2 linked regions of the Aquibium oceanicum genome follow. The protein of the gene in region 1 interacts with the protein of each later gene in a pairwise test. Links are inferred from orthologs where the notes say so. Each region holds a gene or a part of one and is shown on either strand. Other genes may lie near its edges. The genes, in order: cysK and cysE.

Region 1 (7,818 bases):
GTTATCGCGCCGGTGCTCCAGGCGACGATCGAGGAGCGCACGCTGGCGCAGGAGACCTCGCGCGGCGCGGGCGGCTTCGGCTCGACGGGCGCCCGATGAGGCCACCCGGCCTGGTGATCTTCGACTGCGACGGCGTGCTCGTCGACACCGAGACGCTGGCCAACCGCAAGCTCTCCGAATGGCTGACGCAGGCCGGTTTCCCGGTAACCTACGAGGAATGCCGCCGCCGCTTCTGCGGGCGGTCCATGCGATCCGTCCAGGAGGAGATCGAGGGTACCGGCACCAACCTGGGTGTCGATTTCGTTGACCGCTGGAACGCCGGACTGCCCGAACTCTTCGCCAGTGGCGTCGAGGCCGTTCCGTACGTGGAAACGCTCATCGAGACTTTGCGCGCTGCCGGAATCCCCTACTGCGTGGCATCTTCGGCGCGGGTTTCCAAGATGCACATCACTCTCGGAGCGACCGGGCTTCTGCCTCGTTTCGAGCACGCGATGTTCAGTTCCACCATGGTCGCCCGCGGAAAGCCGTGTCCGGACCTCTTCCTGCACGCCGCCGACACGATGGGGTTCGCGCCCGCCGATTGCATCGTCATCGAGGACGCGGTGGCCGGCACGATCGCCGGTGTCGCCGCAGGCATGCGCGTCTACGCCTATTGCGGCGATCCCCTTTCGGACCGCGACGGCCTGGCCAAGGCCGGCGGCATCCTTTTCGACGACATGCGGCAGGTGTCAGGAATGATCGGCCTGGACCAACCGACCGGCTTTGCGAGGCACGGCGCGAGCGGATAAAATCGCGGCCGCGGGTTCACGGATTCAGGGACGGCCATGGACAAGAGCAGGGACATCGGCGCGGTCTTCCGCGCGCTGCATACGTCGGCGGACGCGTTCGTCATTCCCAATCCCTGGGATGTCGGCACCGCGAAATTCCTCGCCTCGCTCGGCTTCAAGGCACTGGCCACCACCAGCGCCGGCTATGCCTTTGCGCGCGGCCGGCCTGACGGCGGCATCCCGTTCGACGAGATGATCGCGCATTGCAAGGAACTCGTCGCGGCCACCGACCTGCCCGTCTCGGCCGATCTGGAGAACGGAAAGGGCGACACGCCGGATTCCGCCGCCGAAACGGTGTTCGCAGCCGAAGCCGCCGGTCTCGCCGGCTGCTCGATCGAGGATTTTTCCGGCGACGAAACGAACGCGATCTACGAGTTTCAGCATGCGGTAGAGCGTGTGGCAGCGGCGAGTGAAGCGGCACGATCGCTTCGGCGCGACTTCGTGCTTACGGCGCGAGCGGAGAACTTCCTGCACGACCGGTCCGATCTCGACGACACGATCCGCCGCCTGAGAGCCTTCGAAGAGGCCGGAGCGGACGTGCTCTACGCGCCCGGACTCACCAGCATCGATCAGGTGAAGGCGGTCTGTTCGGCGCTCACGAAGCCGGTCAACATCCTCGCGGTTCCGGGATTTTCCGTCCGCGACCTCGCGGAAGCCGGCGCCAAACGTATTTCGCTCGGCTCGAAGCTTACGACCGCAGCCTTCGGCGCCGTCGAGGCGGCGGCGCGGGAGATGCTGGACGAGGGCACAGTCGACTTCTCGCGCAAGGGCACTTCCTTTGCCCGTCTGCAGGCGCTGTTTTCCGACTGACGACTGTTCCTCGACGGGCACCGAACAAAAGCGCATCTGGGGCGTTCTCCTGCGTTACCATTCAGCAGGAGCAAGATCATGCCCGACATCGCGCAATCGAGGATCGCGATCCTCGCCACCAACGGCTTCGAGCAGTCCGAGCTCGAGGTCCCGCTGTCGAAACTGCGGCAGGCGGGCGCAACCGTCGACGTCGTCTCGCTGGAGAGCGGCGAGATCAAGGGGTGGGACAAGAAGGATTGGGGCGAGCCCGTGACCGTTGATCGCGTCCTGGATCAGGCTAATGCCTCCGACTACGACGCCATCGTCCTGCCGGGCGGGCAGATCAACCCCGATCTGCTGCGCGTCGAGAAGAAGGCGATCGATTTCGTGAAGGCCTTCGCCCGCGCCGGCAAGCCGGTCGCGGCCGTCTGCCACGCGCCATGGCTGCTCATCGAGGCGGACCTCGTGAAGGGCAAGCGTGCGACCTCGTACCACTCGATCAGGACCGACATGATCAATGCCGGTGCGAAGTGGGAAGATTCCGAAACCGTGCGCGACGGCAATCTCATCACCGCGCGCAACCCCGGCGATCTCGACGCCTTCGTCGAGGCGATCGTCGAGGCCGTCGAGGGGACTTCGGAAAAGCGTTCCGCCGCGGAGTAGCGGATCGACTCCAGCGGCGGCGGATGCGGCGTCGGGGTTTTCCCTCGGCGCCGCTTTCGCTTTGACGCTCATCCGTAGAAAACTATTCCTTGCCGAAAAGCGGCCATTGGGGTTTCGTAGCGTCGAACGACCTCCCGCGGGTCGATGGAGGAACGACATGAGCGACGCCAACGAGAATGCACGCAAGCCGGGACGGGGGCGGATCTACTCCTCCATCACCGAAACGATCGGCGACACGCCCATCGTGCGGCTGGACAAGTTCGCGAAGGAAAAAGGCATCGTCGCCAACCTTCTCGCCAAGCTCGAGTTCTTCAACCCCATAGCCAGCGTCAAGGATCGCATCGGCGTCGCGATGATCGATGCCATGGAAGCAGATGGCCGCATCAAGCCGGGCGAGACGACTTTGATCGAGCCGACCTCCGGCAACACCGGCATCGCGCTGGCCTTCGCGGCTGCGGCCAAGGGCTATCGCCTGATCCTGACGATGCCGGAGACCATGTCCATCGAGCGCCGCAAGATGCTGGCGCTGCTCGGCGCCGAACTCGTGCTGACCGAAGGCCCGAAAGGCATGAAGGGGGCGATCGCCAAGGCCGAGGAGCTCAAGTCGACCATCCCCGGCTCGGTCATACCGCAGCAGTTCGAGAATCCGGCGAACCCGGACATCCACCGCAGGACCACCGCCGAGGAGATCTGGAACGACACTGGCGGCGAGGTCGACATCTTCGTGTCAGGCATCGGGACGGGCGGCACTATCACGGGCGTCGGGCAGGTGCTGAAGCAGCGCCGACCGGGGCTGAAGGTGGTCGCCGTCGAGCCGGAGGCCTCTCCGGTTCTGTCCGGCGGCCAGCCGGGACCGCATAAGATCCAGGGCATTGGTGCAGGGTTCGCGCCGAAGATCCTCGACACCTCCGTCTACGACGAGGTGATCGCCGTCTCCAACGAAGACGCCTTCGCCAATGCGCGGCTACTTGCCAGGATCGAGGGGGTGCCGGTCGGAATCTCGTCGGGCGCGGCGCTTCAGGCGGCGGTGATCGTGGGAAGCCGCGCCGAGAACGCCGGCAAGACCATGGTCGTCATCATCCCGTCCTTCGCCGAGCGCTACCTGTCGACCGCGCTCTTCGATGGTCTCGGCTGATCGATCCGATCAGGAGAAACGCACCCGCGAATCGGCGGCGACGCGACCCTGGCGACGTGCGCAGGCCGGTCCAGGGCCGCGCATGTAGTAGCGCTCCGGCCGATAGGTAGGCATCACGAACTCGCGGATTGCGCAGGCGCAACCGAAGATGCTGCTCAAGAACGTCATTGTCCCGTGTCCCGATGTCCGGATAGTCCCTTCCGAAACAGGCTCATCCTACCAGCCGATTCTGAATGTCCGGTGAATCGCGCCGGTAAGGATCGTTTCCGTGCTGACGAATCGTAGCTTTTTCGTGAACGCCATAGTGATTAACCCCATCCGGCGCTCAACCCTTCCCAGCCCACCGCACGCATTCTAGAAGGCGCGCATCCGGTGCAGCGCGACGCGGAGATGTGGAATGCCGAGACAGGACCTGACGTTCGAAAGCATGGCCGGTCTGGTCGGACAGGAACTCGGCATCTCGTCCTGGATCACCGTCGACCAGGAGATGATCGATCGGTTCGCCGAAACAACGCATGACCGTCAGTGGATCCATGTCGACGTGGAACGCGCCCGCCGCGAGAGCCCGTTCGGCGCCACGATCGCGCACGGGTACCTCACGCTCTCGCTCATTCCGGTCATGAGCTACGAGATCGACGCCCGTCCTCGAGACGTCGCAGCCACGTTGAACTACGGGCTGGACAAGGTCCGCTTCCTGACTCCCGTGCGGGCGGGCTCGCGTGTGCGCATGCGATCGAAGCTTGTTTCGTTCGAACCGAAGGGCGTCGGTCAGTTCCTGATGAAGTCGCTCAACACGATCGAGATCGAGGGTGAGGAAAAACCCGCTCTGATCGCCGAGGCGCTCGCCATGGTCATCCGGACCGGCGGCGCGGCATAAGAGCGCGGAACAGTGCTTCAACGGATCGACTGCTCTCGCCGGCAACTCCCGTATAACATGACTTTTCTGCTCAAGTCAGTTTAGAATAGTTCTAAACTATTGATTTGTAAGCACTTTGTCCCCCTTTCGCGAATTGACAGGCGTCCTCCGGAGAGTCTTTATGTCGCGACGAAGGGCTGACGCGCGACGCTCCCAACCGCGCGACCGCTCTGTTCCAGCAAGACGGCATTCGAGGAGGCGACAATGGCAAGCTCAGCAACCCGGACCCCGCGACGCATGGCGGTCTGCGCCGTCGCCGCGATCGTATTTTCGCCGGCGGCGTATGCTCAGACCGATTTCCGCCCGGTGCTGCAGACCTATTCCGATATCGCGCTGGCCAAGTATGAGGATTCGCTCGCAGCCGCGAAGGCCCTGGACGAAGCGGCCGATGCACTGATCGCAAATCCGTCGAAGGAGACGTTGGAAGCTGCGCGAACCGCCTGGAAGGCGTCCCGCATTCCCTATCAGCAGACCGAGGCGTACCGCTTCGGCAACCCGATCGTGGACGACTGGGAAGGGCGCGTGAACGCCTGGCCGCTCGACGAAGGTCTCATCGACTACGTGGATGCGGCCTACGGCACCGAATCCGACGACAACGCGCTCTACACTGCCAACGTGATCGCCAATCCGTCGATCGAGATCGGCGGAACGGCGGTGGACGCCAGCGAGATCACCCCCGAATTTCTTTCAGGCACGCTGCAGGAAGCCGGCGATATCGAAGCGAACGTCGCCACCGGCTACCACGCCATCGAATTCCTCCTCTGGGGCCAGGACCTGAACGGGACAGGCGCCGGCGCCGGCGAGCGGCCCTACACCGACTATGACCCGGCGAACTGCACCGGCGGGCACTGCGATCGCCGCGCGCAGTATCTCGACGCGGCGACCGACCTGCTCGTTTCCGACCTGGAGGAGATGGTCGGCAACTGGCAGGAGGGCGGAGAAGCGCGGCAGAACCTCCTGGAAGGCGATCCCAAGGCGGGCGTCGCCGCTATCCTCACCGGGCTCGGCTCCCTCTCCTACGGCGAACTGGCCGGCGAGCGCATGAAGCTCGGCCTGCTGCTGCACGATCCGGAGGAAGAGCACGACTGCTTCTCCGACAACACGCACATCTCCCACCTCTACGATGTGGTGGGTATCCGCAACGTCTATCACGCCGCCTACGCGCGCACCGACGGCACCAGGATCGAGGGCCCCTCGGTGTCCGATCTCGTCAAGCAGGTAGACCCGGCGCTCGACGAGGAACTCTCCGGCAAGCTCGACGCCACCGTGGCCGCCATGGAGGCCATGGAGGAGCGCGCGAAAGGCGGCGAGGCCTACGACCAGATGATCGGCGAGGGCAACGAGGCGGGCAATGCCGCCGTGCAGGCGGGGATCGACGCGCTCATCGACCAGACCCGCTCCATCGAACGGGCCGTGGCCGCCCTGCAGCTCGACGGCATTGCCTTCGAAGGGTCCGACAGCCTTGACAATCCCGACGCCGTATTCCAGTGAGCAGGAGCTGTAATGTTATTACGTTACGTATCACTGAATTCATCGGGGACCATTCGGATATGAGCATGCTTCGCACCACGTCACTCCTGGCCGCTTTCGCTTCAGCCTGGACGCTCCTGCCGGGCAGCGCTTTCGCCGAGCCCGTGGAGCTCCCGGTCGTGGCGGAGACCTATCCGTACCTCGAAGGGACGCTGGACCTGGAGCTCGGCAACGATTGGGTGTTCCGCGCCGACGACCCCGGAGCGGAGGTAGACGACCTCTATTTCCTCGGCGAACTCGGGGTGAAGCTCGGGCTGACGCCGATCTTCGCGATCAACTTCGGACTGACTGCCGAATCCGTGCTCGATCCGGAGCCATTCAAGGACCGGGCCTTCGGCGACATCGGTCTCTACGTCGACACGTTGAACCTCGAAGCGAAACTCGGCGCCGCGACGCTCTTCGCCGGGAAGTTCGGCCCGGCCTTCGGCACCGCCTGGGACATCACGCCGGGCGTTTACGGGACCGAATTTGCCGAGGACTACGAGCTTTCCGAACAAATCGGCTTCGGCGCGACTTACGAGTTCGACGCCGGGGCGGCCGGAAAGCACACGCTGGGCGGTCACGTCTTCTTCGTCGACACGACCTTCCTCTCGGATTCGATCTTCACCCGCCGCGGCAGGGTGGGCATCGGCGATGGCGGGATCGGCAACACCGAGAAGCTGAACAACTTCTCCATCACGCTCGACGGCACGGATCTCGAGGCACTGCCCGGATTTTCCTACAATCTCGGCTACCGCCACCTCTCGGCCGGCGTCACCGAAACGGCCGACGAGGACGGGTTCGTGGCCGGCCTCGCCAAGGAGACGGCGCTCGCGAGCGGCATGGTTCTTGGCTTGAACGGCGAGATCGCCTATTTCTCGGATGCCGCGGGCTTGGCGGGAGACGATGCGCTCTACACCACCGTCGGGCTCTCCGTCGCCAACGGTCCCTGGCACGGCGAACTCGCCGGAACCGTTCGCAGGCTCGACTTCGCCGGTGCCGGATCGACGAGAGATCATCTCGTCCAGGTCTCCGCCGGCTACGGGTTCGAGAACGGGATCGACATCAGCGCCGGCTATGCGCACGTGCGCGAGGCCGATCTGGACTACGACATCATCGGACTGAGGTTGACGAAGAGTTTCGAGTTCACGAGCCGCAAATAGGAACACCATGCTCGTCTGTCACTGCAACATGATCACCGAGAAGGAGATCGAACGGACCATCGTCGGCCTGCTCGACGCCGATCCGTGGCAGCTGATCGTGCCTGCGAAGGTATACCACGCGCTTTCCAAGCGCGGACGCTGTTGCGGCTGTTTCCCAAATGTGGTGGAAACGATCATCCGGGTCACCGAGGACTACCACACGCGTTCGGAGGCGAACGCCGTGGAAATCGTTTCACACCTAGACCGCGTACGCGGATTGCGCGGTCAATACGGGAGCAGGCGTCATGAAGGGCGAACCACAAATCATAGAGCGGCTTAACGAGGCCCTGTTTCTGGAACTCGGTGCCGTCAACCAATACTGGCTTCACTATCGTCTGCTGGAAGACTGGGGTTACATCAAGCTCGCCAAGAAGGAGCGCGAGGAATCGATCGAGGAGATGCATCACGCCGATAAGCTGGTCGCGCGCATCATCTTTCTCGAAGGCCATCCGAACCTCCAGTCGGTCGGGCCGCTCAGGATCGGCGAGAACGTCAGGGAAGTGCTGGAATCGGACCTCGCCGGCGAATACGACGCCCGCACGTCCTACAAGAAGTCACGCGAGATCTGCCAGGAACTCGGCGACTACGTCACCATGAAACTGTTCGAGGAACTGCTGACGGACGAGGAAGGCCACATCGACTTCCTCGAGACGCAACTCGACCTGATGAAGTCGCTCGGCGAGGAAAAGTACGGCCTCCTGAACGCCGGGAACGCCGGCGAAGAGGACTAGGACGTGAGCGCATGCGGCCCCTGAGATCATTCGCGCGCCGCATGCG
Region 2 (7,873 bases), 1.7 Mb from region 1 along the record:
CGGCGATCTGGCTTTCGGAATATCCGAGCGTGCGCAGGGCTTCGGGAACCGCGCGGTTGATGATCTTGAAGTAGCCGCCGCCGGCGAGCTTCTTGAACTTCACAAGCGCGAAGTCGGGCTCGATGCCGGTGGTGTCGCAGTCCATGACCAGCCCGATCGTGCCGGTGGGCGCGACGACCGTCGCCTGGGCGTTGCGGTAGCCGTGCTCCTCGCCGAGCTCGATGGCGCGGTCCCAGGCGGCTTTCGCGTGCTCGACCAGCGCCGGCTGCTTGAGGTCGGAGGCGACGAGCGGGACGGGGTGGACCGACAGCTTCTCGTAGCCGTCGCGTTCGCCATAGGCAGCCCGGCGGTGGTTGCGCATGACGCGCAGCATGTTCTGCGCATTGCGGTCGTAGTCCGGGAAGGCACCGAGCTGGCCGGCCATCTCCGCCGAGGTGGCGTAGGCGACGCCGGTCATCAGCGCGGTGAGCGCCGCGCAGATGCCGCGACCCTCGTCCGAATCATAGGGAATGCCGGAGGTCATCAGGAGCCCGCCGATGTTGGCATAGCCGAGGCCAAGCGTGCGGTACTCGTAAGAGAGTCTTGCGATCTCCTTCGACGGGAACTGCGCCATCATGACCGAGATCTCAAGCACGATGGTCCACAGGCGAACCGTGTGCTCGTAGGCCGCGATGTCGATGTCGCCGCCATGCTGCCGGTAGGGCAGGAGGTTGATGGAGGCGAGGTTGCAGGCCGTGTCGTCGAGGAACATGTATTCCGAGCACGGGTTCGACGCGCGGATGGCGCCCGCCGACGCGCAGGTATGCCAGTCGTTCATGGTGGTGTTGAAGTGCAGGCCCGGATCGGCCGAGGCCCAGGCGGCATAGCCGATCTTCTCCCACAGGTCGCGGGCTTTGAGCGTCTTCATCACCTTGCCGTCCTTGCGGGCGGTCAGGTTCCAGTCGCCGTCGGCTTCCACCGCGCGCAGGAAGTCGTCCTTGAGCGAGACGGAGTTGTTGGAGTTCTGGCCGGAGACCGTCAGGTAGGCTTCCGAGTCCCAGTCGGTGTCGTAGGTCTTGAACTCGATGGCCGTGTAGCCCTGCCGCGCAAACTGGATGACGCGCTGGACGTAGTTTTCCGGCACGCCGTCGCGCTTGGCATCCTTGATGGCGCGCTTCAGCGCCGGGTTGCGGTTGGGATCGTAGCAGTCGCCGTCCGGCCCCTCGCAATTGATGCAGGCCTTCATGACCGCGGACATGTGCTTCTTGACGATCTTGGAGCCGGTGACGAGCGAGGCGACCTTCTGCTCCTCGCGCACCTTCCAGTCGATGTAGTCCTCGATGTCGGGATGGTCGATGTCGACCACGACCATCTTGGCGGCGCGGCGCGTGGTGCCGCCCGACTTGATGGCTCCGGCCGCACGGTCGCCGATCTTGAGGAAGGACATGAGGCCGGACGAGCGGCCGCCGCCCGAAAGCTTCTCGCCTTCGCCGCGCAGGTGGGAAAAGTTGGAGCCGGTGCCCGAGCCGTACTTGAACAGGCGCGCCTCGCGCACCCACAGGTCCATGATGCCGCCCTCGTTGACGAGGTCGTCGGCGACCGACTGGATGAAGCAGGCATGCGGCTGCGGGTGCTCGTAGGCCGACTTGGACTTGGTCAGCTTGCCGGTGAAGGGATCGACGTAGAAGTGGCCCTGGCCGGGACCGTCGATGCCGTAGGCCCAGTGCAGGCCGGTGTTGAACCACTGCGGCGAGTTGGGCGCGACGCGCTGGGTGGCGAGCATGTAGGCGAGTTCGTCGCGGAAGGCGCGGGCGTCTTCCTCGGTGTCGAAGTAGCCGCCCTTCCAGCCCCAGTAGGTCCAGGTGCCGGCGAGCCGGTCGAAGACCTGGCGCGCGTCGGTCTCGGACACGTAGCGCTCGTCCTCCGGCAGCTTGGCGAGTTCGGCCTCGTCGGCGACGGAGCGCCACAGGAAGGAGGGGACGGAGGTCTCCTCGACCTTCTTCAGGCGCGCAGGGACGCCGGCCTTGCGGAAATATTTCTGCGCCAGCACGTCGGTCGCCACCTGGCTGAACTGTGCCGGGACGTCGATGTCCGCGAGCCGGAAGACGATCGAGCCGTCCGGGTTGCGGATTTCGCTGACCGCCTTGCGGAATGCGATTTCCGCATAGGCCGCCCGCTCGCCATGACCTTCCTTCGTGAACCGCCGTTCGATGCGCATCTGAAGTCCCTCTGATCCCTAAATATAGAGCCTTTTCCACAGGCCATCCATGGCCGTCTCGAAGGCAAATGTCCGCCGCATCCGGGCCTCCCGCGGGACGCCCGGCTCTCCTTCCGCAGTTTGTCGCCTGATGGACATGGACACCGCCGTTACGCTGGCACCGCCCCGGTCTCCGACGAACCCCTCGCGGGTTCCGATCTCACGCTCGACACGAGTCCCCTCTTCAAGCGAAAGAAGCCGTATCTAGTACCAAGGGTGGGCGCAAACACTAAATATAGTGTTAACAAGAGATTTACGCCACCTCTAAAATTTGTCGCTCGTCCCCACGAGCCAGACAAAGCCGCCATCTCTCCGCCAGCCTCGCAACAGGCGGAAAACGGACCCCACGCACCAAAATCAGGAAAAATGACCAGTCTTCAACGCACCGGCCGCGCCCTCGAAACGCGAGCGCATGACCTATAAAAAGCGACTCGCCCGAAGGCGTCAAGGGCTCGTTTCGCGACAGCTTCGTGACGCTAGATGTTGTGGGCTGAGGTGTGGATAGCGGGGATGCGCTCACCGGGACGGTTGCGGTTCCGGAAGGGCAAGCGGCGCGCCGCCCGGCGCCTCTATCGGCCCTCGAAACGGGGCGGTCGCTTCTGCCGGAAGGCTTCCCGGCCCTCGCCGTAGTCGCGGCTGTCGAAGGTGAGGGTGCCGAGTTCCTCCGCACGCTTCCTGTCGGCCGGCTCGTTCGTCAGCACGGCCCGGATGGCTGCCTTGGAGGCGCGCACGGACAGCGGCGCGTTTTGCGCGATCTTGCCGGCGATCTCTCCGGCCCGGGTTTCGAGTGCTGCGAGATCGGCAACGACCTCCAGGAGGAGGCCGGCCTGCCTGGCCTCCCGTGCGCCGAGGCGGTCGGTGGAATAGGCGAGATAGCGCGCCATCTGGATGCCGGCCGAATGCACGATGTCCTGCATGGCGTCGACCGGATAGGCGAGGCCGAGCCGGGCGGCGGGCACACAGAAAAGCGCGTCCTCCGTCGCGATGCGGATGTCGCAGGCCGCCGCGATACCGAAGCCGCCGCCAAAGCAGATGCCCGAGATCGCCGCGATGGTGGGAACGGGCGCATTGCGGATGGCGGCGAAGGCGGCCGAATTCGCCGCCTCGTAGCGGCGCGCGGTGTCGGCATCGGCGCGCAGTTCGGAGAATTCGCCGATATCGGCTCCGGCGGAGAAATCTCGGCCGGCACCGCGCAGCACGATCGCCCGTGTCGCCGCATCCTCGCCCGCAGCACAGACCGCGGCGGCCAGCGCCCGCCACATGTCGAACGTCAGCGCGTTCTTCTTTTCCGGCCTGTCGATCGTTATGGTAACAACACCGTCATCGTTGCGGGCTACCGCTATGCGGCGTTCCAGTGCGGCTTGATTCTCGGCCATTTCAATCCAATTGAAGAAGCGTTGAGGAAATTGCAGTTCTATGGCGAGCGGTTCTGGCGTAAGTTCCGCGCCTCGACAAGCCGGGAGCGAAGGGAGCGAAGGCATGAGCACACGCAGCATCCGGTCCAGCGAGATCCATCCCGTCGATCCCATCTGGGATTCGGTGCGCCAGGAGGCCGAGGCCACCGTCCAGCGCGACCCGCTGATGGCCGCTTTCCTCTATTCGACGATTCTCAATCATGATTCCCTCGAGGGCGCGGTCATCCACCGCATCGCCGAGAGGCTGGGGCACAACGACCTGCCGGCCAACCTGATCGGCCAGACGTTCGAGACCATGCATCGCGCCAATCCCGGCTGGAGCGCAGTGGTGCGGGTCGACATCCAGGCCTACTACGATCGCGACCCGGCCTGCGACCGGTTCATCATGCCCGTGCTCTACTTCAAGGGCTTCCACGCCATCCAGACGCATCGCCTGGCGCACTGGCTGTGGAACGAGGGTCGCCGGGACTTCGCGCTCTATCTGCAGAGCCGTTCGTCGGCCGTCTTCCAGACCGACATCAACCCAGCGGCGAAGCTGGGCAAGGGCATCTTCATCGACCATGCCACCGGCCTGGTGATCGGAGAGACGGCGGTCGTGGAAGACAACGTCTCGATGCTCCATGGCGTGACGCTGGGCGGCACCGGCAAGGCGGGGGGCGATCGGCATCCCAAGATCAGGCACGGCGTCCTCATCGGTGCGGGGGCCAAGATCCTCGGCAACATCGAGATCGGCCATTGCACGAAGGTTGCCGCCGGTTCGGTCGTTCTCAAGTCCGTGCCGAACAACAAGACGGTTGCCGGGGTGCCGGCGCGCATCGTCGGGGACGCCGGCTGCAACGAGCCTTCCCGCGCGATGGATCAGTTGCTCAGCGGCGAGGAGTGATCCGCCGAGTGAACCTCGGGCCTTTCGGGGCGTTCGGGGTTTACATCCGCGAGGTGCGCGTGTCAGAAGCGCCGCCAATGCGGCGCGACGCCGCGCAGCCCCAGCGACCGGGAGAAGTCGATTGAAAGCCGAAGAAATCAGGAAGCTAGACGCCTATTTCAAACGCACGTTCCAGAATCCCACCCTCGAGGTGAAGGCGCGCCCGCGCAAGGACGATTCCTGCGAACTCTACGTCGGCGACGAATTCCTCGGCATCATCTTCAAGGATGAAGAGGAAGGCGAGCTCTCCTACAATTTCTCGATGGCGATCCTCGACGTCGACCTGCAGTGAGGTCGACCCGGATCAGGGTCCGGTCCTGATCGTTGCCTTCGAAAAGGCCATGATGGCGGCGTCGATCCTCCGCCAGTCCGCGAGCAGGCTGGACGGAAAGCGGTAGACCAGCGCGAGATCGTCGCCCACGAAAATGTCGCGCTCGCAGCCGGCCAGCGACTGCTCCGCCGCCGCCCCCGTCAGGCATCGCGCCGTGAAGGTTCCTGAGCCCGGCGCTTCCGGACCGACGACCAGCATCTCGTCCATGTAGCCCGACTTCTCGATGAAGTCGTAGAACGTCAGCCCGGCGGGTCCCGCCCTGCCGGGAGTACGCACGAGCGACCTGTAGATCGGTTCCAGCCGGCCGCTCATGTCGCGCGACATCATCCTCGGTTCGAACGTCAGGAACAGGATGTTGCGGGCACCGCCCACATTGTTGAAGTCGTCGCGCAAATCGGCGCGGTATCCCTTCATTTCCGGCCATTTCAGGTAGAGGTGCAACCCCGCCGCCACGCCGTCGCGCCTTTCGCTCTCGAAGCGGATTGCGTTGGACTGCACGACCAGGACGTTGTTGCCGATCACGATCTCGCGCAGCGTCTGGTCTTCGGAGTGACCGCCGAGAGCGATCGAGCCCCCGACATATCGGCCGCCGATGCTGATCAGGGCCGACAGGACGGCCATCGCGGCGAAGACCGCGAACACCTTCAGGACGAAACCTTCGCCGAAAGCGGCTGTGGATTGCGTGTCGGAAGCGGCTGTCGGCAACTTGGCTTTCCCGAGCGATTTTGCGAGTGCCGATCCGGGACAGCCCGGCGGCATGGATCTTGCGAGTCGCCTGACCTTGGGACTACTATGGTAAAGGGACGGTAAAAATGGTGGGCATCTGGCTGGTCTCCTTCGTGTTCCTCTCCGGCCTGGTGTTCTCCGGGATCGGCGGGACCGTGCTCGAGATGTGGGGCGGCCGCAGGCTTGCCTTCTCCGATCCATTCGTGTCTCGCGAACACGTGGTGCGGTCGCTCTGGATGACCGCCGTGACCGGACCCTTCATGCTGGTCAACGAGGCGGCATCGGCGTTGCGCGAGCGGCGGATCGGCGTTCCCTCCCTCTTCAGCTGCGTCCTGCTTTCGCTGACCTGGGTCTTTCTGACCGGCATCGTCGTGCTGGACGTTGCATTCTTCCTGTCCGATCTGCTCTTTAAGGCCTGACATTCGCGGAAGACGGGAGAAGGCTGAATGCCGATCTATGCACTCGACGGAAACTCTCCGGAGTTCGACGACCGGGCATCCAACTGGATCGCGCCGGACGCGACGCTGGTGGGAAAGGTCAGGCTCGGCCGCAACGCCGGCATCTGGTTCGGCGCGGTGCTGCGCGGCGACAACGAGGACATCGAGATCGGCGAAGACAGCAACGTGCAGGAACACACGGTGATGCACACCGACCTGGGATTTCCGCTCGTGGTGGGCAAGGGATGCACCATCGGCCACCGCGCCATGCTGCACGGCTGCACCATCGGCGACAACAGCCTGATCGGCATGGGCGCCATCGTGCTCAATGGCGCCCGCATCGCGGAAGATTCGCTGGTGGGGGCTGGCGCACTCGTCACGGAAGGCAAGGTGTTTCCGCCGCGCTCGCTGATCGTCGGCTCGCCCGCCAAGGCTATCCGCGAACTCGACGACAAGGCCGTCGAACTGCTGCGCTGGTCTGCGGCCCACTACGTCGAGAACGGCCGTCGTTTCCTGAAGGGCCTCACCGCCGTCTGAAGCTCCCCCAAAAAAGTTGGAGCCGGCCCTGGGGACAAAGGGCCGGCTCCGTGTGCCCGGTCGTTGGGGACGGGGAGGGTGGGGACTCGACCGGGAACCTCTACTGAACGCTGGCGACCGACGTGCTGCGGCCGTCCTGTATGGAAACCCACTCGCCGGAATTGCGCGAGGACTGACGTTTGAGAAAACTGTAGTTCGTCTCGGACCAGGGCAGGACGAGCGCTTCGAGATTGTCGAGGACGAAGTCCCCGAGATGCGTCTCGACCGTCAGGACCGCATGGCCGTCGCCGTTCGGCTGGCGCACGACCGTGACCAGCAGATTGGACGCGGGCACGCCTATCGCCATCAGTCGGCGCCGCTTTTCGAGGACGTAGTCCTCGCAGTCGCCGACGGTATCGGGATAGGACCAGAATTCCTCGCGGCCCCACATCTCGTAGTCCGTCAGCGGCGCGACCTGGGTGTTGACCGCATGGTTGATCTGGATGATTTCCTTCCAGAGCTTCCGCGACAGTTCCACCGGATGCGGCCGTGCGGTGCGTACCGTGCATTCGGCCGGCAGCCGGCGGCAGAATTCGTAGTGGCCGACCGGCTGGGTCGTGCGGCCGCCGATGGCCATGAAGGGTTCGCTCGCAACCGCGCCGAAGCTTCCCGCAATCATCAGCGCTGCCGTCCAGAGCGCCAGCCTTTGTCCCCGCATTCCCATTGCGATTTCTCCCCGTTCCGAGAGTAGAATGGCAGAGACCGATTTATTTCAGGCGAAGTGGAGCGTGCGAATTTAAGTAAAGACCTGTTCTGATCTGATAGAAACAAGAATAAAACTGTAATTCAATTTATCTAAAATTTGATCGTTTCGCGGGCGAAGCCGGCTGCCGCTACAGGACGCGCTATCCTTATCGCCGGCGACACCCGGGGCGGAGCGCAAGAGGAAGAGCGGGCAAGGGGATGCGATCGCGGCTTTCGGCGCGACGCAGGTACAGGAGCAGCCGAGAGGCCTACTGGTGTACGGGAGGGCTGAGATCCGTCTCGATCGTGTCGGGACGCTGGAGGGAGGCGAACTCCACGGCGACGCCGTCCTCGAAGTGACGGACGACGCGTCCGCGCATCGTGCCCAGGGTGACCGGCGTTCCGAGGGCCGGTTTCACGTCGATCTCGATGGCGGCGCCGGAAAGCGACAGGTCGACGATGCGGCAAGGGTAGTTGCGCCCATCCGTGAGATGCAGTTCGCTCATAGGATTGCGCGGCAGGACGCGTTCGTGGCGACGGTCCTCT

What was found.
Region 2: the proteins of cysK (region 1) and cysE interact in binary tests that used the Escherichia coli proteins (3 or more experiments, as listed by UniProt). The link is inferred for Aquibium oceanicum from one-to-one orthologs.

The regions. Positions count from the first base shown.
Region 1 is NZ_CP018171.1:674,500-682,317, reverse strand. Bases 1,563-4,425 are described here. They hold cysK (cysteine synthase A), read left to right. Parts: upstream 1,563-2,436; coding sequence 2,437-3,414; downstream 3,415-4,425. Other genes in these bases: BSQ44_RS03415 (MaoC family dehydratase), read left to right, coding at 3,812-4,291; BSQ44_RS03425 (type 1 glutamine amidotransferase domain-containing protein), read left to right, coding at 1,716-2,279; BSQ44_RS03430 (isocitrate lyase/PEP mutase family protein), read left to right, coding at 1,563-1,637. Outside these bases: dut (dUTP diphosphatase), read left to right, coding at 1-99; BSQ44_RS03435 (HAD family hydrolase), read left to right, coding at 96-788; more of BSQ44_RS03430, read left to right, coding at 825-1,562; BSQ44_RS03410 (imelysin family protein), read left to right, coding at 4,535-5,821; BSQ44_RS03405 (hypothetical protein), read left to right, coding at 5,887-7,002; BSQ44_RS03400 ((2Fe-2S)-binding protein), read left to right, coding at 7,010-7,321; bfr (bacterioferritin), read left to right, coding at 7,287-7,772; BSQ44_RS03390 (di-heme oxidoreductase family protein), read left to right, coding at 7,784-7,818.
Region 2 is NZ_CP018171.1:2,352,854-2,360,726, forward strand. What follows is about bases 2,707-5,624. They hold cysE (serine O-acetyltransferase), read left to right. Parts: upstream 2,707-3,715; coding sequence 3,716-4,534; downstream 4,535-5,624. Other genes in these bases: BSQ44_RS11640 (enoyl-CoA hydratase-related protein), read right to left, coding at 2,806-3,612; BSQ44_RS11650 (DUF3126 family protein), read left to right, coding at 4,656-4,865; BSQ44_RS11655 (hypothetical protein), read right to left, coding at 4,878-5,609. Also shown: BSQ44_RS11635 (vitamin B12-dependent ribonucleotide reductase), read right to left, coding at 1-2,197; BSQ44_RS11660 (DUF6949 family protein), read left to right, coding at 5,717-6,049; BSQ44_RS11665 (gamma carbonic anhydrase family protein), read left to right, coding at 6,077-6,604; BSQ44_RS11670 (transglutaminase-like cysteine peptidase), read right to left, coding at 6,705-7,262; BSQ44_RS11675 (PilZ domain-containing protein), read right to left, coding at 7,597-7,873.